Regions from separate parts of the Clostridium sp. LIBA-8841 genome, predicted to be linked through region 1. Evidence: riboswitches for the same ligand, from Rfam matches in the RefSeq annotation. Region 1 holds a riboswitch; the other holds the start of a gene.
What was found. Region 1 has a riboswitch for cyclic di-GMP ahead of AC2A4K_RS01010 (SpaA isopeptide-forming pilin-related protein). Riboswitches for the same ligand answer to the same signal wherever they lie in the genome.
Positions count from the first base shown of each region.

Region 2: another riboswitch for cyclic di-GMP. It lies ahead of AC2A4K_RS05210 (NPCBM/NEW2 domain-containing protein); the one in region 1 lies ahead of AC2A4K_RS01010 (SpaA isopeptide-forming pilin-related protein).

Region 1 is NZ_CM173488.1:219,841-236,856, reverse strand. It holds gene AC2A4K_RS01040 (HD domain-containing protein) at 1-587, opposite strand, end outside; gene AC2A4K_RS01035 (DUF2935 domain-containing protein) at 996-1,907, opposite strand; gene AC2A4K_RS01030 (TVP38/TMEM64 family protein) at 2,172-2,849, opposite strand; gene AC2A4K_RS01025 (RNA 2'-phosphotransferase) at 3,086-3,637, opposite strand; gene AC2A4K_RS01020 (class C sortase) at 3,722-4,540, opposite strand; gene AC2A4K_RS01015 (SpaH/EbpB family LPXTG-anchored major pilin) at 4,762-6,336, opposite strand; gene AC2A4K_RS01010 (SpaA isopeptide-forming pilin-related protein) at 6,340-8,508, opposite strand; cyclic di-GMP riboswitch class II at 8,571-8,654, opposite strand; gene AC2A4K_RS01005 (ABC transporter permease) at 8,940-9,629, opposite strand; gene AC2A4K_RS01000 (ABC transporter permease) at 9,674-10,369, opposite strand; gene papB (PapB family radical SAM/SPASM ranthipeptide maturase) at 10,578-11,945, opposite strand; gene AC2A4K_RS00990 (ABC transporter permease) at 12,375-13,079, opposite strand; gene AC2A4K_RS00985 (ABC transporter ATP-binding protein) at 13,063-13,992, opposite strand; gene AC2A4K_RS00980 (sensor histidine kinase) at 14,073-14,990, opposite strand; gene AC2A4K_RS00975 (response regulator transcription factor) at 14,994-15,674, opposite strand; gene AC2A4K_RS00970 (ABC-F family ATP-binding cassette domain-containing protein) at 16,063-17,016, opposite strand, start outside.
Region 2 is NZ_CM173488.1:1,208,909-1,225,924, reverse strand. It holds gene AC2A4K_RS05245 (GNAT family N-acetyltransferase) at 1-231, opposite strand, end outside; gene AC2A4K_RS05240 (flavodoxin domain-containing protein) at 549-1,085, shown strand; gene AC2A4K_RS05235 (CPBP family glutamic-type intramembrane protease) at 1,117-1,860, shown strand; gene AC2A4K_RS05230 (ABC transporter ATP-binding protein) at 2,044-2,826, opposite strand; gene AC2A4K_RS05225 (FecCD family ABC transporter permease) at 2,877-3,890, opposite strand; gene AC2A4K_RS05220 (FecCD family ABC transporter permease) at 3,894-4,907, opposite strand; gene AC2A4K_RS05215 (iron-hydroxamate ABC transporter substrate-binding protein) at 5,024-5,968, opposite strand; gene AC2A4K_RS05210 (NPCBM/NEW2 domain-containing protein) at 6,294-12,929, opposite strand; cyclic di-GMP riboswitch class I at 13,097-13,183, opposite strand; gene AC2A4K_RS05205 (endo-beta-N-acetylglucosaminidase) at 13,452-16,838, opposite strand.

The sequences.
Region 1 (17,016 bases):
TAGTATAAATCAACAAACCATTCAGCACTTTCAATAGAACTAATAACAACTTCCCCATTAACTACTCTTAAACTATCTAAAAAGGGTTTAATTTCTTCCTTTGATATAACACCATAGCTAAACATATCTCTTAATGTATAATCAATTCTATCAGCACATAATTTTGGTGCTTTTCTTTCTAAGATAGTCCATTTTGATTCATCATAAAGTATTTCTTTTGGATCATAACCATATTTATTTAATATCTTAGGAATATCAGAATTCTCAATTACATTTTCGAATATTTTCTCATGATAATCTTCTTCTTTGTTGCCTACTACTAAGTCAACAACATGAGAAAATGCAGTATGAGATATATCATGTAATAATCCTGCTGCCTGCTCTGCTATACTTCCTCCCATAAGGCGTACAAATAACATTACTCCAACTGAATGCTCATATCTAGTAACATTCCACCCTGGATTAACAAGGTAGTTAGCTCCCCCTTGATGAATGTTCTTTAATCTCTGAACTTCCCTTGTGTTTACTAGTTCCTCTAATACTGGCTCAACAACAAACTCACCATATACTACATCTTTTATCTTCATGTTCCCCTCCTATTTCTCTTAATATAAAAACTTAAATCATAACATTTTACCATTCAAAGGTAGCTTATTTAAATCAATTATTGTTTTTAATTAATAAAATAATAACATAGCTTTTATTATTTTATTCTCAAATATATTTAAAATTAAAATAAAAAGCGAGCATACAATATACTTACTTTTTCTTTATTTAAAAATTCTATTATCAAACTTATTAATCCTTTTTTATTTTTTAGAGACATTAAAAATTTAAATAATACATATTTACTGATGCAACTACTGTTATATCAGTATTATTTAATTTAAAACTCACAATTGGCGAATAATTATATTTAATTTACTTCAAATACAAAAAGAGCTAGTTTTTAAACTAACTCTTATAATATTCTACTTAAAGATAAATTTCATTATTTAGTCTTCATAGCTTTCTAGTATTCTTACATAGTGATTTGCTTCTCTTAGTACATGGTCAGCAAGAAGTGGTACTATTATAGACCTTATCTCACAATCAAGTATTCCTTTTGTACCAGCCTTTTTAAAATCTCTTAACTTAATTGTTTCTGCTAATGTATCATCTGTAACACTAGGCATTGTCATTTCCATAGCATGACTTGCTTCTTCAATTAATTCGCTAAACTCATTTGCAAAATCATTTGCAGTACTTACTAATTTAGCTTCACTTGGATCAAGTAATCCTCTAATAAATAAAGAATGCTCCATCATAATTTGATTCCAAAATAGTTCAGTTTCTTTAACATTACCATTATCTATATCGTTATTACATTCAATCTCCTCTATATATGAACGATATAATTTAGCTTCTCGTATTATATGTTCAATAAGTAATGGATAATTTACTGTAAACAGCTTACAGCATAACATACCATCTAGAATTTTCATTTTAAATTCTATTAGTCCATCCAATAATTTCAAGGCTCTATTATTAATACTCTTTACACAGCTTATCACCTTAGAATCAATATTCTTTATAGTTGCGCATTCCAAATCTTCCTGCATTAATGTTATCTTAGAATTAATGTTTATTCCTGTATAATATTCTGTTTTCTTTTCTGCACTTAAAGTATACTCAGTAAAAACTTCTCCAGAATTTATTACTGATTGTCTAACCCTTCCTTGGCTTAATTTGACCACCTCTAGTAGAAGCTTTTCAAAACTCTCTTTATACCTATCAGCCTCTTTAGCAAGTTTTGAATTTTTAGGTGTAAATCCAGCCTCTAAAAATAGGGAGTGTTCCTTCATAATTCTCCCAAAAAAAAGATGTAATTCTAGTGATGATGTAACATACTTCTCTCTAGTTATCATAGCTCTCTCCAATACAAGTTTTCTATATTATACTCTTATAAGAACCATTATGTTCTTAATTATAAAACCTATATTTTTATATTATTTCTAATAAAATTGGATTGAAAGATTTAAGAATACTAAATAGATTTATATTTTATAACATAGTAGTTATAAGACTTTTAGTTTATCAATAGCTATTCCGTAATTCATAAATATTAGCCTTTAATATCCTAAAAAAATTACCCCTATTCTTCAGAAAGGGGTAATTTAAATAAAATAACTTTAAAGCTTTTCTATGTACTTAAAAACATCTTTTCTAAATATAACTCCTAAAACACAAGCTATTAGTGCTATTACACCAACAACTATCACAGTAACAATCTTACCTTGTGCTAAATTTGCTCCCATAAAAGATGAAACAGCTAAGGCTGGTATTCTTCCAAGCATAGAAAATATTATAAAATTTTTCATTGTTATGTTACTCAGAGCACAAACCATAATAAGTGAATCCTTAGGTGCACCTGGTACAAGGAATAATATTACTAAAATCAGTTTAAATTTAGGACTATTCAATACTTTTTCTAAGCCATCATACATATCTTTAGGTACAAATTTTTGTACTAACTTCTTTCCAAACTTCTTGCATATATAAAATAAAGCCGCTGATCCAACTGCAATTCCAAAGAATGAAAGCAAAGTTCCTTCTAATGTACCAAATATATATCCCCCAGCCGCTTGTATAACTTCTCCAGGGATAAAAAATATAACAACTTGCAATACCTGAAATATAAAAAATATTAAAGCTGCCCAAGCACCAAACCCTTCAATATAACTCTTTATAACCTCACCATTAGTAATCAATTTATAAAAAACTATTATCTGCTCTCGAGTTAAATAAAGAGTTATTCCTGTAAATATTAAAACTAATATACTTAAAATTATTAAAATCTTCTTTTTCATAAGTTAAATAAATCTTTGATTTTCCTCCTTAACTAGTTTATTTTAAATTTATGGCTTTAGTTTATGTTAATGTTCCCTATAATACTTTATATATAACCTAACTTTAACCACATTAACTCTTTTTATGTAAATCTATTGTAATTTTTTACATACATTATAACTTAATTTTATATGTTAGAGATTATAATAATATTAAATTTGAATTACATTTTAACTTTAAAAGTCTGGCATATAATTTAATCTATTCTTAATTCTTTTATATATTCTACAGGTACATAATCACAAAGCCATACATTGTTATTAGATAAATAAAATTTAATTTCTTTATTAAACATATCTTCTGCATTTACTTCTAAAATAACTAAATCTCCATGTCTCTTGCCAACAATACTTGCTGTTTCTAAATCCTTTGATAAATGAACATACTGTCTTTCCTTTTTTATAAGTCCATTTTTCAAAATAGAATCTAAATATTTTCTTCCAGTACCATGATATAGTTTATTAGGAGGTTTAATAGGCTTTAATTCTAAATTTACAGGAATTGAGTGACCTTGATTGGCTCTTATCTTACTTTTATCTTCATTAAAAGAATATCTTTGTTTTGAATCTCCTCTAACTATTCTTTCTAAGTCATCCATATTAAAATCTTTCCAAGATTTATTTAATCCATTTATTAAGTCTGAAACATTTAAATATCCATGCTCATCTAATTCTAATCCTATTTCTTCTGGTTTATGTCTTAATATTAAACTTATATATTTACTTATTTTTGTATCATTATTTTTCATCCTCAATTACCAACTTTCATCTATATAAATTGACTTTATTATAACTTAATCTAGTCGCGCTTACATAGAAATATTTATATTGATTTAAGCTTTCTTTTTAGATTTAAATTTCATGATTAAAAATACTAAGAAAATAAATAATATTATTGTAAGTAATATTATTACTATTAATATAAGATTTTGATTTGAATGATTAAAAGTGCTTATTTCTTTTGGAATATCATCTGCGTGATTTGAATTTAATTCAGTTCTTTCTCCTCTTACTAATAAACGTTCAGTATTAACACCATAAGGATAACAAGTTAGTAAAGTAACATAGTCTTTACCATTAACTATTTTTAAATCATCAATTTGGTTAGGATTTACCACTTTAATCTGATCTACTTTATAAGCAAGATCTTTTTTGAAAACATGTAAATAGAATATGTCTCCTTCTTTTAATTTATCTATATCTGTAAATAATTTTTGATTTGTCAGACCAGTATGAGCAGACAATACAGAATGAGTATTTACTCCACCAATTGGAATAGAAGTGCCTTCTAACACTCCAACCCCCTTTTTTAATGTATCTACTGAAGTTCCAAAATATATAGGTAAATTAATATTTATACTAGGAATTTCTATATATCCTAATACGCTCCCCTGCTCAATATTTAAATCTGAAGGTAGATTATTGTCTGCAGTTCCATTGAATAAATCTTGATTATATTTATTAATTTTTTTTATTAAACCACTAAGTTCTTCATCATTAACATTATTTATTTTTTTTGTATAATCGGAAATTGTGGAAACTGCCATTTTATTGTTTATGTAATTAGAAAAGCTAGGATATAGTAAGAATCCTAAGGCAATTAATGTAATTAAAATTAAAATAAAAAAATATAGTTTTCTTAGCTTTTTCAAATAATTTTTCATAGTAATAAAATTACTATGAAGTTCACCTCCTCAATTAAATATAATGCATCAAATATAAATATTATCTCATAAAAAAACTTCTTTTTAAGTAAAGGATTATATAGAATAAACTTTACATTATAAAAAGAAGTTTTTTATTTAGGCTATGTTTTAGGTGAATGTTAAGTTTTAGCTAGTTCTTCAGACTTAGCTTAAAACAAACCTTTTATTTAATATTTATTTTTAGTTTTTTTATTATTTTCTAATTTAATGTATCCAAGCCCTAATATAGCTAGAACGCAAACCACACTTAATAAGATAATAGCTATTTTTATGAATCCTGTTGTTCCAAATCCACCTGTGTTTGGAAGAGAGAATCCTTCATAGTTTTCTATTTGAACATTAAATAAAGTATTTCCATCTTTTTCTGAAATATCATCTATTATGCTAGAAGCCTCATTGATGTTAGAAATATTTATAGTGGCAGCACCATTATAATTACCTCTAATATCTTTGTTAGCTGTAATTCTTAAGTCTATCGGATCTTTTAATAGACTATATCCATTTGGAGCTTTTTCTTCTGTAATAATATAAGTTCCTTCTTCTAATCCTGTGAATGTTGTAACACCATTTGAGTCAGTTACTGCATTTCCTGTAAGAGGAACTACTTGTCCATCTTTATTGTATGTATATGATGCTAATACATTTCCTTTAGAATCTTTTATTGAGAATTCAGCACCAGCTAAAACTTTAGACTTATCATTTGAATCAACTTTTTTAATACCAAATCCCCAAGTATAAGAAGTAACTTTATCAGTTAAAGTTTTATAACTATTTTCAACATTTGGATTATTAGTATAATCTAATTCTATAGTATTGGGATTACCAGGATTTCCTACAGTACTAACAACTGCCTCATTATTTAAAGTAGCTTGGTAATTTAATGTTAAACCAGTATCTACATAAGTTTTTATATTATCATATACAAAATTAATTGTAATCACTGTTGAACCATCTGATTGTTTTTGTGAACTTAAAGTATAATCTTCTGGACTACTAAAAACTTTATCTCCTGAAGTTATTTTAAATCCAGTAGCCTCATCGTATGTTAACCCTTTGCTCATAGTATCTGTAAATTTATACATTATATTTTTCGCATTTGCTTCATATGTTGGTATAGTCGCATTTACTTGATATTTTATAACATCTCCAATATTATCAGAAGAAGTTTTAACTTTTTCATTATTTTCAATTATATTTTTTTCTAATGCAGGAGTATTATCTTTTGGATTAATAGTCACATTATAATTCCATGTATCTCCTGAAACTTCTGGAACTGAAACTAATATAGGTCCTGAAGCAACAGCAGCCCCCTCTGAATCACTTGAAGTTTCTGTTACTAAATAATATCCTAAATTAACAGTATTTTCTTGTCCCTCTAAAAGTTTTTGTCCTAATACATCATTATCAGTAACATATTTATGTAAATCAACGGCAAATTGTTTTGTTTGTTCTGCATCTAAATTTTGTATATCATTTTCAGAATAAGAACCATATTGTGAATTATTAAAAAATCCTTTAAACTCACTAGTTGGTGAATATTCATAAGCATCTCCACTCTGGGTTGCATCTAATAACTTATATGCATTAAAAGTTGCCCCATTTTTTGCTATTGTTATACTACCTGTAGTTGGTGCATTCTTAGAAATTGATGGTGTTGCTGCAAATACAGGGATTGATGTTGCAATAAAAATAAACATGAATGACATAAAGATACTAAGTTTTTTTAAAATATTGTTTTTCATTTATTAATTCTTCCTTTCTTTTAAAATAAATTTAGTGCTAACTAACAAGATTAATACCCCTGCTAATAATGTAATTCCAATTAAATAAAATTTAAAAGTTCCACTTCCGCCTGTTTCAGGTAATATTATTCTTGGGATATTTTTTACTGAAATACTATATCCATCTATTTCCGAGTTTTTATTTAAAATTATTTTTTCGCCTTGTTCTCCTATTTTATAAAAGCTTTCTTCAGAGTTTAAAGTTATATAAATATCTTCACTTAATTTATAACCATTAGGAGACTTTATTTCTTTTAATATGTAATTACCATAAGGTAAGTTATTAATTTTAAAAGATGCATCATTTCCTAAAGGTACTAAATTTATAGTTCCATTTTCATTTATTTCATAATTGTCTTGTTCAGAGCTAAATTTTAAAGCATTTTCAGGATCGTCTTGTTTTGCTAATTCAAATTCAGCACCTAAAATAGGATCATCTTTTTCATCTATTTTATTTATAACTAAGTTACAAGTAGTTGGGAGTGGATCATCTTTAGCAACTACTTTAACTACCTTACTTTGATTATTCACATTAAATTTAATAGGTATCTGACCAAGTTTATATCCATCTGGTGCTTTAGTTTCTTCTAATTTATAATCACCATAAGGTAATTCTAGTGTTATTGGTGATTCTGATGAACTTATAATATTGGTAATCTCTTTACCATAGACATCTTTAACAGGGTTGCCATCTTTAGTTGTTAGTTTAAAAATAGCTCCATCAAGTAAAGTGGCTTCTGCATCATTTTTAGATATTTTGATTATTTCTACTAAAGGATTTTTTTTAGTAGAAACTTCATTGGTAGGATTGCCATTTACATATGCAATATTTTTAACCTCATCTCCTGGCTTAACATTTTTCATACTTGCTTCTATAGTAATATAAGCATCATCATTAGGATCTATAGCCGCTTTATCATTTTTAATAGTCAGTTTTTTTGTTGTTTCATCAAAATTAGTAGTAAATTGATCAGTAGATGTTATTTTAATATCACTTAATCTAGAATCTAATGTATCAACAATATTTAAAGTATCTTTTAAAAAATGTCCATAAGAATCAAATTTAATTTGATATTTAATTTTTTGATCATTAGGATCATTGGTTACATTTGTTTTATCTACATGTTTGTAAACGTTTAGAGCACCTGCATCTTTGGATAATCTTGAATAATGACTAGAAGGTACATCTTTTGATTCACTGTCATAATATAAATTTGCATTATTTAAATATCCATCTTCAGTAGATGTAACAAGTGTATTATAACTAATAAAGTAATGGTCATATGGTATATCTCCAAAATCTACTTCCAAAGATTTAGTATCAGCTTTAAGTTTATTATTGTCCCAAAACTCTTGTGTGGCATCTGTGCTTTTCCCAGAAAAACTATCTCTCCTTATATGTATACTTGCTGTATCTAAAGCCATTCCTTTTGGAATATTATCAACAAATTTAGCATTATTTAAATATTGTCTAGTATGTGGATTTATACCATCACCTAAATTTATTTCTATATAATATGTTATAGGCTTGTTTCTATCAGTTATTTCTCCATAATATTGCTTTACCCCATCCTTATCTATAGCAGCGTTTGGTAAATTAGCTGTTTTGTACATAAGTGGATACTTACCAGAACCCCCACCTTGAGACTCGTTACCTGTTACATCTATTGTTTTAGTTTGTCCATTTAAATCAATGTTAACTGGATATTTTACACCTTGTCTAATATTGCTATTTCCAGTGACACGTATAGATAGATATCCTGTTACAGCTTTTTCTACATTTTCATTAAATATTAGAGTAACTACTCCATTTTTATTAGTACAACTGGTAAAATGTGCATCGGAATATACAGGTGTTATATCCTTAAAAATATCTGGAAATTCAATAACAATTTTATCGCCAGGTTTTAGTTTGCTTTTATCTAAAATCTTATAGTCAATTTGTAAAGTATTGATTATATCTTTTGAGACAGTATTACTTTGGAAAGTAGCACTTGTAATTTCAACACCACCATCACCTTGAAGTAATTTTGAATTTTCACCAAATACAAGAACTCCAGGTGAGATTATACTTAATAGCATAGAAATAAATGTTGCTAAGGCCGTAATAAAATACTTTTTCTTTCGCTTCACAGAACTCCTCCTTTCTTTAATAAAATTAAAAATAAAAAAACCGACTAATATTTATAAATTTTTATAAATATAGCCGGTTGCATCAATAACTCAATATATCCCAGATGCCCAGATACAGGATATATCTCAACGTTTCTATAATTTGTATTCATTTTATTTACTTTTTAATTGTTTTTAGGTCAATTGAATTCGTCTTGTATACTACATCATTTTGGGAAAACTGTCAAAATATATGTAAAATTTCCGAATACATATTATTAATATTAATCACAAATAATTAATATTAATAATTTATTCCTATATTTAGTTACCATATTTCTAAATAAACAACAAATTTCTTAACAAATTCATTTTATTTAATTTATTAAAGTTATTTTTAAAAATGAATTTTTAATCTATTACTAATTGAGTTGTTTTTCATAAATCTTTATTTAATTATTTACTATATCACTTTTTATAAGAATATAACAAAAAGTTATTCCCACAATTACTAACCCTATTAAAACTGACACAACAACTAAATTTCTTATATTAGAACTTATTCCTATTATTATTGGTATTAATATTGAAATTATTATTGAGGTGACCAAAGTTGCTACTGATGATTTTTTTATACTTCCAATAACAAATGGAAGTAATGATAATATACCTCCAATAATTATACTTATAAAAAGTACTACTATCATGAAATTTTCAAAGACGAATTCTCCATATATTACATGTGTAAAAGAATTTAAAATTATCATATAAGAAGAACAGACTAAATCTCCAATTAATATAGATATCATAGTAAATCCAACAACTATAAGCATTTTAGATATAATAATTTTTCTCCTACTTATTGGATATGTAAACATAACTAAAATAGTTTTATTCTTATATTCACTTATCATTATTTTTGCTGTTAGTACTGCTGAAAATATTATAAACGTTATTGTTACAATCATAATACTCATTCTTAAATTGCGTAACATTGTATTTCCTGTATCTATAGCTCTATTTGAATCTTTTACAAAATCACTTGTCATACTAGCCATTATTGCGACTATACATATAATAGCCGCTAATATATATCTTTGTAATTTATATTTCTTAAATTCTAACTTAATTAAATCAAACATATTTTTTATCCTTTCAAAATTTATCAGTCTCTAAACATTATTTCTTACCTATAATTATTTATCTCCTTTTTAAAAACATAAAACATTGATATAACTAAAATCATTAAAATTACAGCAATTTCAATAAATATAGCTTTTTCATTGATTATTAGATTTGTGTTTTTAGATATTATCTTAGGCATAAACGCAGCTATTATTACTGCTGTAACTATGGTAACTATACCCGACTTTTTCAAAATACCAATTACAAAAGGAAATAATGATAAAATTATTCCCATGATTACACTTATAATAGGGCCCACTATAATAAAATGTCTTAAATTAAAATTTCCCTTTATTCCTTGTGTAACTGATTCTAAAATTATCATATAACCTGTACATACTAAATTACCAATTAGTAAAACTATAATTGTAAATATAATAACTATTATTAATTTTGCCAAAATAACCTTTTTTCTGTTTATTGGATAAGTAAAAAGAATTAGAATGGTTCTATTCTTATATTCATCCATTATTATTTTTGTCATTAATACTGCTGAAAATATAACAAATGTTCCTATAACAATTACATCAACCATCCAAAAAATCATTTCGTATGTAGTATTTCTTTCTATAATTTTTTGTGTAAATAAATTAGTTATTGTTATATATGTCAAGATACCAATTATGCATATAAAAGCAAAAAATATGTATTTATATAATTTATATTTTTTTAATTCTAACTTAATCAAATGAAACATAGTTCTCCTCCTTGATAAGTAAAAAACTTCTAATCTCTCTATTAATTAGTTTATCAATAGAAAAATTCTTTTTTCTGTCTTAAAACTATCTTTTATATTAATTTTTAATTTCAACATTTTTTATATTCTTAGCAACTTATTAATCTATTTATTAATTTAAACTAAAAAAGAGAGTATAATTACTCTCTTAAAACTTATAACTTTCAAATTAAATATTTTCAAAAATATGTTTTTTATCTTCGTCATCTAAACGTAAATATAACTTAATTATTTCCTCATAAATTATTTTAGTAAAATTACAATTACGATAACTCGAAGTTTGAATATTACCTGTATTAACTAGATTTTCATTTGGACATCCACCTAGACATAAATTTTGCACCCAACAATTTTCGCATTGTTTATGGCTATAAACATTGAATTTTTTAATAAATTTATCTATGTTATTAAATTTTTTAAATATGCTTCCAACACAATATTCTTTGTTAGCTACAAATCTATGACAAGGAAATAAATTACCATATATATCTACAGCATATGTATTTCTACCCGCTCCACATCCCAAAGATCTTTTATTAGAAAATTCTATTTTCTCTAAAGCTGACTTTAACATTGGAAATTTATTTATTTCAAAATATTTCTTTTCTTTTATTAAATTTTCAAAATAATTTATAAATTTTACATATTCTTCAGTCGCTTTTTTATAATCATTATCATCTAGTAAATTTTGTGCTAAAGCAATTGGAATACATTTAAATCCTAATGAATTTAAGTGGTTAAATATTTCAATAAAATTCAAATTATTTTTTGTAGCTGTTGCTCTGGCAGTAATTTTATCATATTTTCTTATATTTTTAGTTTTGATTATTATTTCATCGTATGATTCTCTTTTATTACTAAAATATCTATTTTCATTATGTTTTTCTTTTACACCGTCAATACTTATTTGAATAGAAATATTATTTTCTACTAAGAATTCTTCTATTTCATCATTAATAACTGTTCCATTAGTTGTAATTGTGTAAGAAAATTTCTTATTGTATTTTTTCTCTTTTATTTTACAATAATTAACGACTTCTTTAATTAACTTAAAATTTAATAAAGGTTCTCCCCCTAAAAAAGCTATTAATAATTCTCTTTCATCTGTATTATCTATTAAGAAATCAATTGCCTTTAAAGCAACTTCCTTATTCATTTTACCTTTGTCACTATATTCGCCACCATCTCCATAACAATATTTACATCTCATGTTACATTCTTGAATAACCATTAATGTTAATGAAGATAATTTCTTATCTAAAAGATAAGTATCATTATTATATATTTTTTCAAATCCCTTTAAGAATTCTACCTGCTCCATTTGAATTAATACTTCTATAAATTCATTTTTAGAAAATAAATGTTTTAAATTATTATAAGCTTCCTTAATACTTTTCCCCTCATTTTCTATTAAAAGTAAAGTTCTATAATCTAATTCAAATAATCCATTTGAATTAATAGTATATAAATAAATTTTATTATTTTGTTTAAAAATTTTAAATGGATAAAATTCTAAAACTCTATCAAAGTTATTCATGTATAAACTCCTTATATTTTCTCATATAAAAAATCACTTTTTATTTATTAAATAAAAAGTGATTTTTTGTTAGATTTTTTTAGCTAAGTACATCCCATGACCATTCATCACAAAGCATACAAGGCCAACGATTCTCTTTTTTAGCATTTTGATTTACTTGTTTAAACATTAATATCTCTCCCTTGTTGTTTATTTTTTGTATATATAACAATAACTAGTATATCAATTAAATATTTCTTTTTTATATTGTAAAACTGTCTAAAAACTTTCTTTTTTATTAATTTTTCAATTTATATTTTGTATTCAGCCATCAACTTACATATAATTTTATTATCTTGCAAAAAATTTTTATTGTTCTCACAAATATAAAAAACCATCAGATAATCTGATGGTTATATATTAAATCTTTATATAAAATCACTATTATTTTTAATCTACATAATTATTTTCTATTTTATTTATTTGATTTTTTAAAACATAGAAACTTATACCCCAAACTATTATTAATACTATTATTAACTTAATAAGTGTACTTAATAAACTAGAGTTGCCTATTATTATAGGTTGTAATACTACTGCTATTATTACTGAAGTAATTAAAGTAGCCACCCCCGATTTTTTTAATATAATACCAATTGAAAAAGGAATTAATGATAAAATTCCTCCCATAGCTACGCTTGTAAGAAGTACTCCTATAAGAAAATATTTTAAATCAAAATTTCCACTTACTACATTTACAAATGAATCTAAAATCATTACATAAGCTGTACATATTAAATCACCAATTAATATAGCTATCATTGTGAATAATATAATTACTAATAGTTTTGCTATAATAATCTTCTTTCTATTTATTGGATAAGTAAACATATTTAAAATAGTTCTATTTTTATACTCATCCATTATTATTTTTGTCGTTAATACTGCTGAAAATATTATAAATATTTGTGTCATAATCACTTGTATCATTCTTAAAGTGTTTTCATATGTATCCATAGCTTGTCTTGAATCAACTAAAGTAGTTATAAAAGACATTGTTAAAAAAGCTATAACGCCAATAATACAAATAACAGCTGGTAAAACATATCTATATAATTTATATTTTTTTATTTCTAGCTTAATCAAATGAAACATAGTTTGCCTCCTGAATAAGCTTTAAAAAATATTCTTCTAAGGTGCTTTCCTTTTTACTTATACTTTCTAATTCAATATTATTATTAATCATTAATTTTGAAATTTCATTTTTGGATACTGTTAAATCATAGATTCTAATTTTATTTTCAGAAATTATTTTATAATTTTTAATACCAAATTCTTCTTCAATTAAGTATCCAGTCTTTTCTAGATTATTAACTTCTAATTCTATGTAATTTGAGTTATATTTTTGCATATCTTTCATAGAAATTTCTTCTAAAATTCTACCATTTTTTATAACCCCAATAGTATCTGCTATCAATTCAATTTCTGATAGAATATGACTTGAAATAAGTATTGTTGTTCCATACTTCTCATTTAACTCCCTTATTATCAACCTCATTTCTTTTATTCCCTCTGGATCTAATCCATTAATAGGCTCATCTAATATAAGAAATTCAGGTTGTGTAATTATAGCTCTAGCTATTGCTAGTCTCTGTTTCATTCCTAATGAAAAATCACAAACACGTTTTTTTTCGATATTATGTAAACCAACAAAATCTAAAACTTCTTTAATTCTTTCTTTATTGTGATATCCCATATACTCACAATGTAAATTTAAATTTTCTCTTGCCGTTAACTTATCGTAAAAATATGGACTTTCTATGAGAGAACCAATTCTTTTTAAAATATCAAAATTATCTCTATTAGAATCTTTATCAAATACTAAAACTTCACCTTCAGTTGGCTTTACTAGATTAAGAATTATTTTCATAATAGTACTTTTCCCTGCTCCATTCGGACCTAGAAAACCATATATTTCACCTTTTTTTATCCTCATATTTACATTATCAATAACCTTATTATTGTTATATATTTTAGTTAAATTATTTATCTTTAACATATCATCCATGAAGTTCTCTCCTTTCAATGAAAAGTATAGCAAAGTAAAAATTCTTTTTTCTGTCTTAAAACTGTCTTTTATATTAACTTTTAATTAGCTAATGGAAATAGTATTTTAAATACCGTTTTTTCATTAGGTATACTAAACAAACTAATTTTACCATTCATCTTTTCAACAAGTTCTTTTGTTATAGTTAAACCTAGCCCACTTCCTTGATATTCCATACTTCTTGAATCTTCTAATGTATATAATCTTTCAAAAATTAGTTCTTTTTCTTTTTCTATTATCCCCTTACCATGATCCTCAACCTCTACACAGGTATATTCTTTATTTTTATAAAGCTTTATCCCTAAATATTGCCCATCACTACCATATTTAATAGCATTATCTATCAAATTTTTTAGTATTCTTCCAAGCGCTTCTTCATCACCACTTATAAAAATAGGTTCTTCTGGTATTTTTATTTTTACTTCAAGTTTTTTTCTAGAAATAACATTATAGAACTCAAACATATTTTTCCTACATACTTCACATAAGTTTATCTTCTTTAACTTAAGAATTTTATCTCCTGACTCAAGTTTTGCTAAATCAAAAAATTTATTTATCAGTTGTAAAATTTCATCAATTCTAGATTCTACTTTAATGATCATTTTGTCCTCATTAAATTTCATTTTTAGCATTTCTACGTACCCTTTTAAAGTTGTTAATGGTGTTTTCAAATCATGTGAAATATTAGATATCATCCTCATCATTGATAATTTAGAATGCTCATATGCTACTTTATTATTAGTACTATAATCCAACAATCTGTTTATACCAGAAATTAAACTTATTAACTCTTTACTATCAGTAAATAATAAAATTTTTTCATTTGTTCTATTTTCCAAAATATCATTAAGTTTGTCGCTTATATAATTTATTTCATTTGTTTGTTTTTTATATTTTTTAAATTCATATAAATAACCTAATATTAAAAAAATTATTACTAGTAACATTAGTATTTTCATCAGTTATTCCTCCTCTATACAGTACCCAATGCCCCATAGAGTTTTAATATAACTATTTTCCTTTTTATCTTCTATCTTTTTTCTTATCCTTCTTATATGTAAATTTATCACGTTTTCTTCACCATAATATGGTTCATTCCATACATGGTTATATATCATTTCCTTTGAAAAAACTTTCCCTTTATTTGAAGCCAATAATTTTAAAATTCCAAACTCTGTCTGAGTGAAATTTAAATTTTCTCCATTTTTAGTTACTGAATATCTATCTAAATCTATTTCTAAGTCCTTCACAAAAATTATATTATTTTTCTTTTCTATATATTGAGTAACCCTTCTTATATTTGCTTTAATTCTTGCAGAAAGCTCAACTAAAGAAAATGGTTTAGTTATATAATCATCAGCTCCTAACCCTAATCCTATGGCCTTATCATTATCATCATCTTTAGCAGTAATAATGATTATAGGAACTGTACTAGTCTTTCTAATTTTTCTTAAAACATCTATTCCATTTATTTTTGGTATCATTAAATCCAATAAAATCAAATCATATTTTTCTGTATTGAAATAATTAATAGCATCTTCTCCATTGAAGCATGTGTTAATAATATATGATTCACTGGTCAAATAATCTGTAATCATCTCACTTATGTTCTTATCATCTTCCACTAATAGTATTTTAAACATTTTATCGCTCCTCTTAAGTTTATGTATCTAACATATATATTAGTTTAAAATTCCTTTTAAATCAAAAATTTCTAAAATAAACTATTTATTCAATGAATTCATATTAAAATAAAAAGCTATATTTAAGTCAAAGTATTTTAAAACATAAGAAAAAGTGCTTAACATTTTAAATGTTAAGCACTTATTTTTGCATCATTATCTTTCATCCTCAATTACAAACTTTCATTCTTCATAAATTAAGCTTATTTTAATTTCTATTTATTCATTCATCAATAATCACTATACTATATTTTAATTTTTTACTTTTAATGATGTAAATATAAAAAAATATATACTTAATATATCTAAAAAGAGTTAGCAAAAATCAGCTAACTCTTTTCTAACTTATTTACACAATTTTAGTCGTCCACTCTTCGCAATTCCATACATCTGTTACTACATCTCTATAGAATTCAGGTTCATGGCAAACTAAAAGTATGCTTCCTTTATATTCTTTTAATGCTCTCTTTAATTCATCCTTAGCTTCAACATCTAAGTGGTTTGTAGGCTCGTCTAGGATAAGTATGTTTGTTTCATTGTTTATTAGTTTACAAAGTCTTACCTTAGCTTGTTCTCCCCCACTTAATACTGCTACTGAGCTTTCTATGTGTTTTGTTGTTAGTCCACATTTAGCTAAGGCGCTTCTTACCTCGTATTGAGTGTATCCTGGGAACTCTTGCCATACTTCTTCTATACATGAATTGTAATTAGCTTCTTTTATTTCTTGCTCGAAGTATCCTATGCTTTGGTAATCTCCTGTTTCAACTTCTCCACTTATAGGTTTAATTATTCCCATTAAACTTTTTAGAAGAGTTGATTTTCCAAGACCGTTAGCTCCAACTAAAGCTATTTTTTGGCCTCTTTCCATTCTTATGTTAAGTGGCTTACTTAATGGCTCATCATATCCTATAACTAAGTCTCTTGCTTCAAATATTAATTTACCTGAAGTTCTTCCTTGCTTGAAGTTGAACTCTGGTTTTGGTTTTTCTCCTACAAGTTCTATTCTATCCATCTTATCTAATTTCTTTTGTCTAGCTCTTGCCATACCTGTTGTGGCAACTCTCGCCTTATTTCTAGCAACGAAATCCTCAAGCTTAGCAATCTCAGCCTGTTGTCTTTCGTAAGCGGCCTCTAATTGCTTCTTATTAGCTTCATATACTCTCATGAAGTTGTCGTAATCTCCTGTGTATCTAGTTAATGCTCTATTTTCAACATGGTAGATTACATTTACTACGCTATTTAAGAATGGAATATCATGTGATATTAATATAAATGCATTTTCATATCCTATTAAGTAGTTCTT
Region 2 (17,016 bases), 990 kb from region 1:
TTTTTTTCTTGGATTACAATGACCATTTAATATAGCCAACCCTATAACTTTATCTCCTAGTTCAGCAACATACCAATATTCCTCTTTTCTTTTATTTAGAATTCTCTCCTTAATTTTTTCTGCTTTTTCATCATTATTTGAAAGTATGTTCTCTCTAACTCCTATCATCTTTCTAATATTACTAATTTCTTTAAAGTCATTAATATTAGCTTCCCTAATATTTAAATCCACTATTTTACCCTCCACAAAAATATAGATAAGAATTTTAACTTTTTGTCTATTTGATTTCTTCTATATTAATCTTATTCCACACTATTTATTAACCACCTTTTATCTAGTTTTAAGTTTTAAGTTATTTAACAATATTTCTTTTTAATTAGAAACATATCTTTTCATATATCTACTTCTCTATAAATATGCTATTATATATTCAATTCCAATTTAAACCAATTAATAGTACAAATAACTTATAAAAATCGTGCTTTTAAAATATCTTTTAGCTAAAATCTCATAGTTATCTAATATACTTTTAAATTAGGAGGATTCAAATGAATAATACAGTGGTTATTTATAAATCTAGATATGGTTCTACTAAAAAATATGCTCAATGGATTAGTAAAACTTTAAATGCAGATATTTTCGAAAGCTCTAAAATTAAATCCAGTGATTTAGAAAAATATAAAACCATAATATATGGTGGAGGCCTTTATGCTAGTGGAATTGCTGGTTTTTCTTTAATAAGAAAAACCTTTAATAAACTGAAAGATAAAAATATAATATTATTTACTGTAGGATTAGCAAATCCAGATAATAAAGAACAATTTACTCCTATCTTAAATAAAAATTTATCTGAAGAAATGAAAAGCAAAATTAAAGTTTTTCATTTTAGAGGTGCTATTGACTATAAAAAATTAAACTTTATCCATCGATCTATGATGGCCATGTTAAAAAAATCTCTAGATAGAATAACTGAAGATAAAAGAGATGAAGAAACAAAAATGATGTTAGAAACCTACGGACAAGTTGTAAACTTTACGGATAAAACTTTAATAGCTCCTCTAATTAATTTTTATAATAGTCTGTAAAAATATAGAGATTTAATAAGGAGGTCCTTGATTGAATAATAATTATATTATCAAAAAATTCTGCAGTTTATTTTTCATACTCACTTTATGTTCTTTTATTAATTGTTATTTAACTTTTAAATTTATCAATATTCACATTTTACCTTTAATATTGATTTCATTATCAATATACTTACTTATATTTAAAAGAACTTCTCTAAAAGAACAATTTTCAATGGTTAAGCCAACCCTATATTTAAATAAACATATTCTTATAAGCACTGTTCTTTATATAATTTTTATAATTGTTTTATTTTTTACTCTTGCAGCAATCTTATTTCCATTTAATCCATATAATAACCCTAATTGGATTGCATTTTTCACTAATTTACTTTATTTAATAACTGGTGCTTTTCAAGAAGAAATTGTTTTCAGATTTTATGCCTTTTATGAACTAAGAAAATTTAGTTTTAAAAAACAAATAATTATTTCAAGCTTTATTTTTTCCATTATTCATTTAATAAGCCCCATTCTTTACGGCAATCTTTTTAACTTTAAATCACTCTTAATCTTACTATTTACTTTTTCAGCTGGTATATTTTTAGCTGTAATATATACTAAAAATAAAAACTTAATCCAGGTTTCTTTAATACATTTATTCATCAATATTTCAACAAGCTTAATTTCTATATTTTTTATAGATGTGCTTGCAATAAATTTATTTCAATCAATAATATCTTTTATATTCTTACTTTCATCACTTTTAATTTTTAAATCAATAAAATCAATTTCCTGATTTAATAAAGCTAGTAATATATTCTAAAAAATTAATTTTAAAAGATAAATATACTAATCAATTCTTTTTTATAAAACAAAAGAGACTGTGAAAACACTTAAAATAATATTATTTTAAGATTTTTCACAGTCTCTTATTTATCTAAATTATATTGAAATATATTTGATATTTTTTAATATATCCTTATAACATATCATAAGTTACACATACAGGTTTGTTGTTTCTTGGATCTTGTACGATTTCTGCATCTATATTAAATAATTCTTTAAGATTTTCCTTTGTCATAACTTCGTATGCAGTTCCCTCACAAGCTATCTTTCCACTTTTCATACCTATCATATAATCAGCAAATCTAGCAGCATTATTAAGTTCATGAATAACCATAACTATTGTTGTACCCTGCTTTTCATTTAACTCTTTTAGTAAGTTTAGAATTTCTAATTGATGCGCTAAATCTAAATAAGTTGTTGGTTCGTCAAGTATAAGTATATCTGTTTGTTGTGCTAAAGCCATTGCAATCCAAGCTCTTTGTCTTTGTCCTCCAGATAAGTCTTCTATATCTCTTTCTCTAAATTCAATTAAACCAGTAGCTTCTAGTGCCCATTGAATCACTTTTTTATCCTCTTTCTTTAATTTACCGAAACCTTTTTGATGAGGAAATCTACCATAACCTATTAATTCCTCTACAGTAAGACCATTAGGTGCTTGAGGACTTTGAGGTAATACAGCCATGGTTTTTGCTAGTTCCTTAGAAGATTGTTCCTTTATACTTTTTTCATTTATATATATATCCCCGCTCTTAGGAGTTAAAATTCTAGCTATTGTCTTTAATACTGTAGACTTTCCACATCCATTAGAACCTATTATGGTAGTTATCTTTCCCTTTGGTATTTTTAAATTTAAATCCTTAACTATATCTATACTTCCATATGAAATATTTAAACTATCTGTAGTTATACAATACATCTTTATCTCCTCTGCTTTCGTAAAACTTTAATTATTAACACTCAAAAAATTTATTCTGATAACATTAAATAAATAAAATATGGAACACCTATTATGGATACTATTATTCCTACTGGCATTTCCATTGGCGCAATTAAATTTCTAGCTATAGTATCAGATACTAACAATATTAAACTCCCAATAAGAGCCGCTGTTGGAATTAATTTTTTATGCTTAGGTCCAACCAGCTTCCTTGCAATATGAGGAGAAACTAGACCTAAGAATCCTATGCTACCGGCTACAGATGTTGCTACTCCTGCTAATATAACAGCATATATTATTAGTTTTCTTCTTTCCTTTTCAACCTCTATGCCTATTCCTGTGGCAACTTCATCACCTAAATTTAATCCATCTAAATATCTTGATTTATATATAGTTAAAGCCATAAATATAATTATGAATGGTAGTATTGCTAAAACATATTTCCAGCTTGCTCCCCATATACTTCCTGATATCCAAGCCATAACCCTATTAAATTCTTGAGTAGTAAATCTTAATTGAAATATTGTTAATAATGATGTAAAAGCTATATTTATTCCTATACCAATTAATAATAATCTTGATGAATTTATTCCATCTTTCCATGCTAATATGTAAATTAAAAATGCCCCAAAAATTGCTCCACCTAAAGCCACTATAGGCATAGTAAATATAGTTAAATTGCTCACTCCATCATATACATTTCCATTCATTATGTACATATAAATTACAACAAATAAAGCAGCACCTGAATTTATACCAAGTATTCCAGAATCAGCTAAATCATTTTTTGTAACCCCTTGTAAAATAGTTCCTGCTGTAGCTAAAGCTGTTCCTACTAATATTCCTATTAGTATTCTAGGCAGTCTTAACTTAAAGATAGCAATTTCATTACTTTTAGTACCTTGTCCAATTAATGTTTTAATGACTTCACTTGGTTCTATTGATAATGAACCCATGTTCAAACTTATTAAGAAGGTAATAAAGATTAATCCTATTAAAATTCCCGTAACTAAAATAAATCTATGATTCTTTTTTATATTCATAATTTACTTACCTTCCTTTCTAACTAGGTATATAAACACAGGAACTCCTAATAAAGCCGTTAAAGATCCTATTGGTGTTTCATAAGGAGGATTTATAACTCTAGCTAATATATCACTGTATACTAATAAAACAGCTCCTAATATCATAGAACTTGGTATTATATATTTATAATCTGATCCTACTATTGCCTTACATATTTGAGGAACTATTAAACCTACAAAGACAATATTACCGGCTACAGAAACAGAGGCTCCAGTTAAACATATAACTATCATTATAGCTATAAATCTTACAAGATTAGTTTTTTGCCCAAGACCTATAGCCACTTCTTCTCCTAAACTTAAAATTGTTATTTTAGGTGATATAATCATAGCTCCAATAAAAGCTATTCCTCCAACTAAAGCTAATAAGATTACACCTTCCCACTTAGCACTAACTAATCCTCCTGATACCCAGAAACTTAATTGTTGAGATAAATTAAAATACATTGATATACCCATAGCTAAAGATATAAGTAAAGTTCCTAAGGCTGTACCTGCAAGAGCTAACTTTACAGGATCAACTTTTCTAGAGGATCTTGAACTTATGAAATATACTAAAAGACCGCTTATACTAGCCCCTAAAAAGGCAAATATCATAAGGGCAAAGCTATTTATTACTAAATTAGGATATATTCTTTGAAGAACAAATGCCACAGCTATCATAAATGTAGCACCTTGAGTTATTCCCATTACAGAAGGCTCTGCAATTGGATTCCTAGTTATTCCTTGCATAATAGCGCCAGCTACAGCTAAAAAACCACCTACTAAAGCGGCCGCAAGAGCTCTAGGTATCCTTACATCTCTAATTATCTTAATATTTACATCTGCATCATTTGTGAAAATAGACTTTATTATCATAGAGAAATCAATATCCTTTGCTCCTATAGATATGGATAAAATAATTCCACTAATCAAAAGTACCAGCCCTATAGCCATTAGCCAATAAGCTAAAGTCTTTTTCTTTTGTATTTTCATAAGTTGTCCTCCTTAAAGTATCACCTGAGTTAAATAATTATTTTACTAAAAATCTTCTACTAAAATTCAAATAGTAGGTGCAAAATTTTAAATCTTACACCTACTAAAAATATGTACTATTTTACAAGCTCATCTTTAATTGATTGTAATAAAAGTTCTCTTCCCATTGGGTTGTAAGCCTGAGTAAAGTATGGACTTACATCAAGCATTGTTACATTTCCATCCTTAACCGCTCTCATTTCTTTCCAAACACTACTTGACTCTAAGTTAGCCTTATCTGACTCTGTTCCTAAAACTATTATGTGATCTGCATCTATTTCAGTAAGTCCTTCAAGAGTAACTGTAGGTAATGTTATACTATCTTGTTTTGGCATTTTACTTGGTTGAGGTAATCCCATATCATCCTTTAAGATTGTTCCTATTCCACCTTCAGTAAATACCATAAATTGTCCTGAATTAGCTAAAACAGTTAAGTAAGTTCCATCTCCATTTGCTTTCTTAATTTCATTTCCTACTTCTTTTGCTTTTTTATAGTAATCATCTAACCACTTTTGAGCTTCATCTTCTTGATTAAATAACTTTGCTATATCTTTAAACTTGGCTTCCCAGTCATTTGAATTATCATTAATCACAACCACTGGAGCTATTTCTGCTAATTGATCATATATTTTTTCTTGTCTAGGTGACATTATTATTAAATCTGGATTTACTGATAATATCCCTTCTATATCAGCTGTATCCATCATAGAATGACCAACTATCTTTGTATCTTTTAATTTATCTGCCATGTATGATGGCACTTGATCCGTTTTGTATGAATCCACATTTGCTGTAGCCACAGGAGTATGTCCTAATAGAACTAACTCTTCTGTACTACCAGAAATATCAACTATTCTCTGTGGATTAGCTGGTATTTCAACTTCTCCCTTTACAGATTGTACAACTCTTTTTTCCCCATTATTACTATTTCCTTCACTAGTCTTACTACCTGAACATCCAACAAACATTCCAACTGTAAGTACTGCAAGTCCTAAAACTGCTAATCTTTTAAATCCCTTCATCATTTGTCCTCCAACTTCTTTTTTGATTCTCGTTAATATATATTAATGATATTCAATATCATTTAAAACACAAATTTATTATAGCATCTAATCTTATTTAGTCAATATATTTTTCTATCATTCCAAAATTTAACAATATAACTAAAGTTATTTGATATCTTTCCATATCTAAAATAAAACTCTCTCTTTTCTTATAAATCACTAAGAATAAAGTATTTCACTAAATCTTAAATTAAGTATAAAAACTTCTAAAAATCAATACGACTAAAAATAAATAGAAGTATAAAGGATTATCTCCTCTACACTTCTATCTATATAATAAAATTTATTCTACATAGTAAAGTTTTGTATCTCCAAAAGTAGCATGGTCTGAACCATTTCCATTGCCACCATCTGTAACTATAATCTTAAGCTCTTTTGCTCCCTTAAGATTTACTTCTATATACTTTTGAGTAGAAGTAGAATTCATTAATCCACTATCATACACTTTCTTATTATCAAGCCATACTTCAAAAGTTACTGATCCAACAGTACCATACATTTGTCTATCAACTCCAACATAACTTGAGAAATAACCATAATTTCCTTTAGTCAAATCATATTTTATTGTTGATGTTGAATGTGTTCCTATACCTTTTTCATAAGTTACACTTTGTCCATTTTCATCAGTTAATCTTAATGGATTACCACTTACTGATATATCCTTATTAGCTTTTGCATAAGTATTATTTGCTGATATCCAATCAATATCACTTAAATATGTGCTATTTTTCATATCAATTACTTTAATTGTTCTTGTTGCTTCAGTAGTATTTCCATCTGAATCTTCTACAGAGTAAGTTACTCTATAGATACCAGCTTTATTAAAGTCTACATTTCCTCCAATAACAACCTTTGAAGTTAAATCTCCATCTTCAACATCTGTAGCTGTATATTTCCCAGTTATGCTCTCTAATGGTTGCCCTACCTTTGTCACTGCATCCTCTTCAACCTTTAAAACTGGTTTAGAATTCATAACTAATAATTTAGCATCTGCAAAGTCTGCATGGTCAGAAGAATTTCCATTTCCTCCATCATTTACTACTAACTTCAATTCCTTTGCTCCTTTAGTTTCAACAAATACATCCTTTTCTAGATCTCCAGATTTCATCATGCCACTATCATATACTTTATTTCCATCTAAATATACTTGGAATATTACTGATGAAGCTGAGTTACCTGAAACTTCTTGGTCTACTCCAACTTTAGCCATAAAATATGAATAATCTTTTCCACTTAAATCATAGACTATTTCTGAATTTGAGTGTGTTCCAATTCCTTTGTCATAACTCTTATTTTCATCTGTTCCTTTTAAAGTTAATTTGTTTCCTTGAACACTCTTATCTTTTTGTACAGTTCTCCATCCTGATGTAGCTTTTGTCCAGTCAATATCACTTAAATACTCTTCTTCTGTTGTTACAATAACACGTCTTTCCTTAGATGTCTTACGTCCTGAGCTATCAGTTAATTCATAAAGAATTTTATAAACTCCAGCTTTGGAAGTGTCAACATTATTTTCTTTAACAACAATCTTATCAGTTATATTTCCATCTTCATTATCTATTCCTCTAACACCGTTCATTGCATTAAAGCTATCTTTAATATGAATTATTGTGCTATCTTCAACCTTTATTTCAGGTTTCTTAGAAATTAAATCCTTAGCCTTTTCAACGTCTTCTTTGTAGTAATCTTTTAATTCATAGTTCTCAAGCTGATTTTCTAGTTCGTTTATTTTGCTTATATCTTTATATTGTTCTTTTAATTCATTTTTAGATGAATCAACAAACAAATCATCTAATGTAGCTCTTAACTTATCTTCTTTATACATGCAGAATTCTGATGCACTTGCCCAGCCATCTTTAGCATTTTTAAATACAAATTTAAATCTCTTTGCTTTAGTTGGAGTGAATTTTATTTCAACAAAATCTCCAGTGTTTCCACTATAAGAACCTTCAGCTACTTTTCTAAAAGTATTTCCTGGCTCAGTATTTGAAGCATATAATTCATACTCAAGTGGGAATCCCTTTCCTCTTGCTCCATCCTGTCTAGTAGCATATACTAATCTATCTACAACATCATTACCATTTTCCATAGTTAATATAACTTCATTAGTAAAGTTATCACTATTTGGAGTATCTGTTTCCCAATGAGTATTTCTATTTCCATCTATTGCTTTATCTATAGAGCTTGAACCATACTGTCTTCCATTGTTACTGATAGCCACTATATTTTCTTTATATTTTTTATCATATTTAGGTAAGCTTTCATTGTTTAATAGATTAAACTTGCTCATTGTTGAAATTGTATTTAAATCTGTGTTGTTTACAACAAGCCCTTTAGCTTCAGCTTCTATTTTATTGTCAGCCTTTGAAGTAGCTATTATTTTAATTTCACCATCATATGCCACTCCTGTTCCTTTTAAGACACCATTTTCATCTATTGTTACATACTCGTCTACAGGTTCATTAGTTTTTGCATCAACAACTTTCCACATAACATCTTTATCAGTAGCATTTTCAGGATAAATTTTCGCATCTAAGTCAATACCTTCTCCAATTGTGTTTATTTCATATATCTCTTGTGTTCCATTTTTAGATGTAACCTCCATTTTATTCACAGGTATGTTCTTCTCAGTTGTAAATGGACTAAACTCTAAAACGGCCATCTTATTGTCACCAAACTGAGTTTCTAAACACTCAAATCTTATATACCTTGCAGTATAAGTTTTATCTAGTAATATATTTTTACGCTCTTTAACGTCTGCTCTTGGAACTACACCATTATCAACTATTTTTGTAAAGTTTTCTCCATCATCACTTATATATAAATTATATCTCTTAACTTGTCCCTCTGTTGAGTTTCCATTAGCTTTATTATGATAAGCAAATCCATTAAAGCTAAACTCATTCTTCATATCTATTGTTAAATATTTAGTTCCTTCTTGACTAGCAGATTGGAATATATCATACTCTCCTGTTTTTCCATCTACGGCCTTATTAGGTGCATATCTCCAATCAGTAGGTGCACTAGTTTCAGCTGTCCAATTATTCTTTTCTATATCTTTATAAGTTCCTTCTTCAGCAAGCTGTGAAGCATTTGAAGTTATAGTTATTTCATTCATTACCTCTTTGTTGTACTTTGAAGTAGCTACTACCTTAACAGTTTCTACTTTTCCTGTTGAATTTGGTGTTACAATAACATTTTCACCCGATACATCTAACTTAACAGCTTTGCTTTCTTCACCAGTTTTAGAATCAACTGCCTTCCATTCTACTTCTTTTAGAGTGGCACCTATTGGTTTTGTTTTTGCAGTTAATTTTATACTCTCATCAAGTCCATTAATCTCTTTTTTATTATTTTCACTAACTATTTCAATGTTTGATACCTCTATATCCTTTTCCTTATTAATAGGTGAAAACTCTGAAACTGTCATTATTCCATCTTTTTGAGCACTTTGTACACATTCAAACTTTATGAATCTAGCATTATAAGTTTTATCCAATAAAACTTCTTTTCTTCCTCTTTCTGAAGCCTGTGGTATATCCTCATTATCTACTATTTTAGTAAAGTTTTTGCCATCATTACTTATATAAAGATTATAAGTTTTAACCATTCCTTTTCCGTTACTATCACTTGTTGCATTGTAATATTCAAATCCATCAAAGTCTTTATTTTCTTTCATATCTATTAATAAATATGGACTTTCCATAGGATTAGTTATTCCTTTTTTTATTTCATCATCAGTTACCCTTCTTGTTTGAAAAACACCATACTTTGAATACTTTTCATCAATTGCTTTAGGTACTTCCATTCCACTTACTGTTAGATAATTAGTTTTAGCTTCCCAATTACTCTTATCAAAGCCTACATAAGCTCTTTGTATTTCGTAATTAACTGGCTCACTCTCACTTGAAGTAGATAAATCCTTTCCGTAAGCTCTCACTTTATATTCATATTTAGTATTAGCTTTTGCTGTTTTATCTGTAAATGAAGTTTTAGTAGTAAATCCAATAACTTCATCATTTCTTGTTATTTCGTATCCTAATAATTCATCATTAGGTATATCTGAAGAGAACTTTATTTCTGGTTGTCTAAAATTATTTTCTTCTATTTCAGAATTCATAACTGGTTTAGCACTTTCATCAATTGAAGGTCCTTTATAATTTATAGAACTATTATTTAAATACCATATTTTTTTAGAAGGCTTATTATACTTAGCTAACTTATCTAAAGTTTCTTTACTAGCCACAAAACCATGACGTCTGAAATATTCTGATAAATCTAAGTTTAATGCATCAGATGAATATTCAACGAATATATCTCTCTTTTCTTGTTCATTCTTTGGAGATGGTTTTCTTTCTCTATAAAGCTTATTTAAATTTGGCCAATAATTCTCATCATACATTTGTAATTGCCAGAATAATCCTAAGCTCTCAAAGTAATGACCATGCACAAATTCTTCATCTCTTTCATTTGGTGCAACATTTGGATAAATCTCTGATTCATAAGGTATTCTATTATCTATGTTGTTAAACTGTACACCCATATGCATAGGAAGCATATTATTAGTAACCTCTCCCCAAGTGCGTCCATTAGTATCCATTCTATGTCCTATTTCGTGTATAAATCCCCAATAACCACCTTTTATAGAATTTGGATTTAACATAGCACTCATAGCACTTTTTTGAACTCCAACATGATCTCCAGAAGCATACATTGCTCCAAAAGGTTGAGCTAATCTCATATGCTCTTTTATATTTTTAGGATTATTAACTTCACTACTTCCATCAAATCCATAGTATTTAAATAGCTCCGCCATTGTTTGATCCCAGAAAGTTGTAGTCTCACTAGGTTTTACTCCTTGATTTATATATGCATCATAGGCTCCAGTTGTAGTTCCTGATAACGTCATTCTATCCGAGTCAACCTCAGCTATATCAAGAACTTTATTAGTTCCAGCTGCATTGTCTTCATCTAGCTTTTTCTTATATTCCACTAAGAAATTTTTAAATTCCTCTTCATTATCACCCTTTTTAAATAAAGGAAATCTTTGAGCACCCTCAATCCTTATAATAGGTGCTTGTCCCTGTTCCTCTGGAGTATATGGGTTTTCTATGTATATAGACCCACCTGGTTTAGGATTACTCTTATAGTTTCCATCCCTATTTACTGTTGGAACAGTTATTTCATTAATTCCAGTATGTAAATTAACAGTTTTTCTCCAACTACTATAACTTCCCTCATTTTGTGAAAAGATTAATCTTGGCATTGGTTTTCCTGCTTCAGCATTGACATAAACTTTTAATTTATCTCCTGGTAAGGCATAAAGTCCTGTTACTTGGAAATTTTCTCCCATACTAGACATGCTTAAAACTTCACTGCCGTATCTTGCTAAATCTCCATATTGAGTAGCAACAAACTTTGTATTTTCAGAATCAATTTTATTGTTTAATATGTCTTTTGCTATATTTAATCTTGATGCTAATTCATCTTTTAAAGGATGATTTTGAACTTCTTGTTCTAAATTATTTATGTATTCACTATTTTTAAATTCTGGTTTTAAATCTGAATAAGTTTTATCAGTGAATATATTTTCAACTTTATCTGCTAACTCATCATTCTTATAAAATTTAAGTTCTGATAAAGTTGCCCAATTCTGATCAGATTTTTTAAACACAAACTTTAATCTCTTAAACTCAGCTTCTTTAAATTTCGCTTCTATAAAGCCACTAGTTTTAGAATAAGAGCCTGTTGCTACTAATTGATATGTGTCTCCTTTAGATGTAGTTGAACCATATATATCAAATTGCTCTGCAAATCCTTTATTATCACTAGGTCTTGCACCATACACAACTCTACTTAATTTAACATTGTTTTTAAAAGTAACTTCTACTTCATTATTAAAGTTATTTCCATTTGCTCTTCCAGTTTCCCAATAAGTTTTTAAGTCTCCATCTATTGCATTCTTTACGTTTTGAGAAGAATATTGGCCTCCATTGTTACTTATTGACTCTATATTACTTTTATCTATTTCAAAAAGTTTATTGTATTCTTCATTATCTTGTAAATTAAACTTCTCTACTTTAGCTTCTTCAGCTTCGATTTTACTGCTTTTAAGTATTCTTTTTGCATTTTCTATGTCTTCTTTAAAGGAATTATATAAAGGGTGTGTTTTTGCTTCCTCTTCTAAAGCATCTAATTTTTCTACTGTATTAAATTCTTCACTAACCTGACTTAGTGTATCATCTTTAAATAATCTATTCATTTTATCTAAAACATCATCAGGCTTATAAAGCATGAATTCTACAGCACTTGCCCAATCTTGATTTGCCTCATCAAAAACAAATTTTAAACGTTTAAACTCAGTAGGTTTAAATTTTATTTGAACTATATCACTATTTGATTTTGAATAATCTCCATCACATACTAATGTGAAATCATCTCCACTTTCACTTGTTGAAGCATACAATTTAAACTTTCTAGCAAATCCTTTACCCATGGCAGAATCACGTCTTGCACCATAAACTATTCTGTTTAACATCGTAGGTTCAGTTAACTCAATTATAACTTCATTCTTGAAGTCTGTTCTATTTGGAGTTCCTGTTTCCCAATGTGTTTTAAGGTCTCCGTCTATAGCTTTGTTAATTGATGAACTTCCATATTGTCCCCCATTATTAGTTATTGACTTAATTTTTTCTCTTTCAATTTTGAATACTTTGTTATACCCTTCAATGTTTTCATTGTTTAGCAAGTCAAATTTTTTGACTGTAGCATCTGTTGAATTTTCTTCTCCAGTTCCTTGAGTTTCAGTTAATACCGCCTTTTCCTTTTGCACTTCGTCTGCCAAAGTTATGATAGCTGGTGTAGAAAAGCTCGATATTACTGCCGCTACAATAATTAATGAAATTTTTTTCTTTAACATAAGTGTTTTACCCCCTACTTTTTTAGCTGGTTATCCAAAAAGAATACATCAAAAAAGGCTACTCCTAAATGAGTAGCCAAAAATGCATAAAATTACATAGAAATAAGCAAATCATACTTAAAACTATTAAATATTAATAAAACAAAATGTATAATAAATATATACCTTTTGGCAACTGGCTAACATTGTTATTTAAAACTTTAGTCCCTATAGCTTTGCGTCCTTAGATTTCTCTAAGTTTGCCTATTGAATTTTCTGTAAGGAAATAATAGCATATTATTTACAATTTTCATATAAAATTCACTTACTTTTTCATATTTTTATAACTAAGTTAAAAAACAACCCATTTTTTTATTAAATCGCAAATAAAATCCATTATTATTTAATACTTAATATCCACTTGTATACTTTTAAAAATAAACTTAAAATTTCCTATTTTTAAGTTACTACTAAAGATAAAATAAAAAAACTAATGTTATATTAAATAACATTAGTTTTTTTATTTAATAACTATTTTTCACTTTATCTAGCTGTTCTTAAAGTTAATGATTCTTTTTGTGACAGCTCTCCATTTGAATATTTAGCTGCTACTTTAAAGTTATATATTGTATGTCTATTTAACTTTTCAACATTATACTCAGTAACATCTTTTTCAACCTCTGCAATCTTTTTACCATCTTTGTAGATTACATAACCTTCTAATCCATAAGTTGATTCTGGAGCTTCCCATCCTAACTTTACATTTTTTTGTTGAACATCTAAGTCTTTTAGATTTCTTGGTGCTTCAACTTTTACTTCCATTTCAAATTCTCCAAAACCATTATACTTAACTTCATATCTAACAGCCTTTTTACCTGGACTCTTAACTTCTAATATAAAAGAGCCTCCATCCTTATTTACTTCTATTCTATCTAATATTGCAGAACTTTCTCCTGAGCCAACTTTAACTGAAGTCTTTTCTGGAAGAAGTGAATCCATACTTGAATATAGACTTACTATATCACCTTCACCTAATCCTTTTATTTCTAATGTCCCATAGTTTGATGATTCCACAGTAGTTCCTGGCGCTACATATGGTCTTAATTCATAGTTTCCTGGAATACTAGTTTCATCCCAAGCTTCATTTTCATATTCAACGCTCATTCTTAAGCTTTCTTCTTTTCCATCTTCAGCTATAGCATAATAAACTCTTCCTTCTTCACTACCTAAATCTAAATCCTCGAACTTAGCCTCTCCATTTCCATCAATAGTCTTAGTTGCAAAAGGCTCCTCATCTCCTATTGATTTATAAAGATTTACTGTTTGTCCTTCTTTTCCTCTTGTAATAGTTACATAATCCTCTGCTCCAAGATTATTCTTAGCACTTACAAATCTCATAGGAATATAATCAACTTGTTCTGTGTAAGTATCCTCAAATAATTGGAATTCATATATTCTTATTGCACCCCATGGTGAATTTCCTGAATCATCTATTCTTAACCTAAAATGTTGAGAAGTTACTGGCTCTACTAAATTTCTATCAGTAATGGCATCAGTATTTCCTCTTACAGTATCAACTGGCTCATAAGTTTTTCCACCATCATATGAAACCTCTAAGGCAAAATCATTTGTATTAGTATCCTTGGCCTCTCCACCTGCTTCTCCATGCATAACAACCCATCTTTGAACAGTTTTTGGCTCTCCTAAATCAACATTTAACCATCCTGAATAAGCATTAGTCGCACACCATTTACTATTATTTTCTACAGTGCCGTCAACAGCTTTCATAGCAGGTTCTCCACTATTTTCTCTACTTGCTGTTACTGGTTTATTTAATGCAAAGTTAACAGGTTCAGTATTATCTGGAACCTCAGTAGCATCATGAGCTATTCCCCAATCAAAAGTAATACTTTGACCTGTTCCTCTATTGTAATTAACATCAACAGGAACTACTTCTATTTCAAAACTCATTTCTTCTCCATGTCTTTCAAAATCTTGAACATAATAAGCATCATTTGGAGTTGCTCCCATAAGTTCCTTTGATCCATCTGGTTTAATTCTATATATTTCATAGAATGCTAAGTCTTCTTCATTTCCATTCTCTAATCCATTCCAATAAATTCTTGCCTCTGCACTATTAGCATGGTGAACCATTGATTCTTCTAAAACAACTTTACCAGTTTTTAACCCCTTATTATTTGCTTCTGTATCCTCTATAGATAATTGACCTATATTTATATTAAAGTTTTCTATATCAGTTTGACTTTCAAATCCTAAAGATATTGCAGAAATAGTTTTACCAACATGCTCTCCTAAAGGAATTTTAACTTCTGTCCATTCCCCATTGCTATTTTCAGTAACATCAAAGAATGTAAAGTTTTCATAATCATAATTTTCTCCAAAACATAATCCAACTTTCATATTAGGAGCTGAATCTGTTTTATAAACAATTGATAATTCTGTTGAGTCCTTTTCTAAGGCTAAATCTGTACTATAAAGCTTAATATGATTTGGATTTTCAGCTTCTAAATCTCCTTGAATTTTTAAAGAAGAACCTCCATTATAAGCTGTTTTGAAATCAAATTCTGGAGTAAGCTTTGACCCATTAGACTCAACAATCCATCTCCAAGTAGGAAGATATTCTTGAAGCGCTCTATAATTCCACTCCTCATCTCTTGAAACTTCTCCATCTATATAATAATCTTCTCCATGTCCTAAATTAAAGTTTGTTACAAATGGTAAATCATTAACTGCTGATCTATCTGGAACATAGTTTGCTAAACCAACCCAAGAAGAATTAGTATCTGACTTTGAAGGATCTCCTGTTGGTCCAACCCAGAATTTTTGATCATGATTATAGAAATCATAAGCATCTTTAGCCATTGAGAATGTAGAGTTTGGACAATACATAGCCAAAGAAGTTCTAAGCTTATTATTTTCATCTAATAATTGATCAACTCTAAAGTTTGTATTATATGCGTTTTGTTGAACATCTAATCCTGCATAAACATCATAAGGACTTCTTCCTAGCCCTCTAGCTGTATCAACAGTAGTATCAATCTTCCATTTGCTCCAGTTATAATTTAAGAAAAACTGGTCAGTAGTCTTAACATCTCCATTTTGGAAAAATGGTGCATTTCTATCATTTAATGAATCCTGATAAGATACATTACCTGTAGAAACCATAGAATCATACCATCCAATAACTATATTAGGATCTTTTTCTCTAATATATTCAAGCATTTCTATCATTAAATCTGCATCATTTTTATTACATCCATAAGATTCTTGGTTAAAGAAGTATCCATCAAATCCATAATAGTTAGCCATTTCTATCATTTTATCTGCTACTGGGAAATTTCCATTTTCATCTTTTTGAATAAACTCTCTAACTTGCTCAACATGTCCTGCTCCAGTTCCCCATGGGAATCCTATAGTACCTAAAACAGGAACTCCATTCTTATGCCCAGCATCTATTACATCTGCTGTTGGAATTAAGAATATTCCCTTACTAGAACCTCCCCAATAAACATAAGAATCTATATATTGCCAATATGAAAATACATAAGCATTAATTGATTCTGTTCCTTGAACTGGTGCATTATCTGTTAGCGGATTAGTTAAAGCACAATTCATTATTCTAGCCTCTGGATGAGCATTTTGATTTACTATGTTACCCATAAATCTATCTTTTCTTTCAATACTAGCTCTATTATATTTAGCATCTGGATCACTCTCTGGCGTCCAATTTAATAAATCATCAATGCTATACCCTTGTCCAAGTGGAGCTAATGACTCCTTTTGGTCATATGGAGTGTTTTGAGAAGCCTTAACTTCCTTAGGTGCTCCTAAAGTAAATAAGGATGTTGTTACTGATGCTAAACATAGCACAGATAGTAATCGTTTACTCATTATACCTTTAAAATTCATCCTTCCTTTTCCCCCTTAAAACATAAGTTGTAGTAAAAATGTACTACTTTATATTTATATTCTTTAAAAAATAAATTATGCTTTAAAGAAATAAATGCTATACATAATCTAAAGTTTTATTTCAAAATTATTCCTTTTAAATATAAGACTAACTAAACAAAACTAAAATATGTAACCT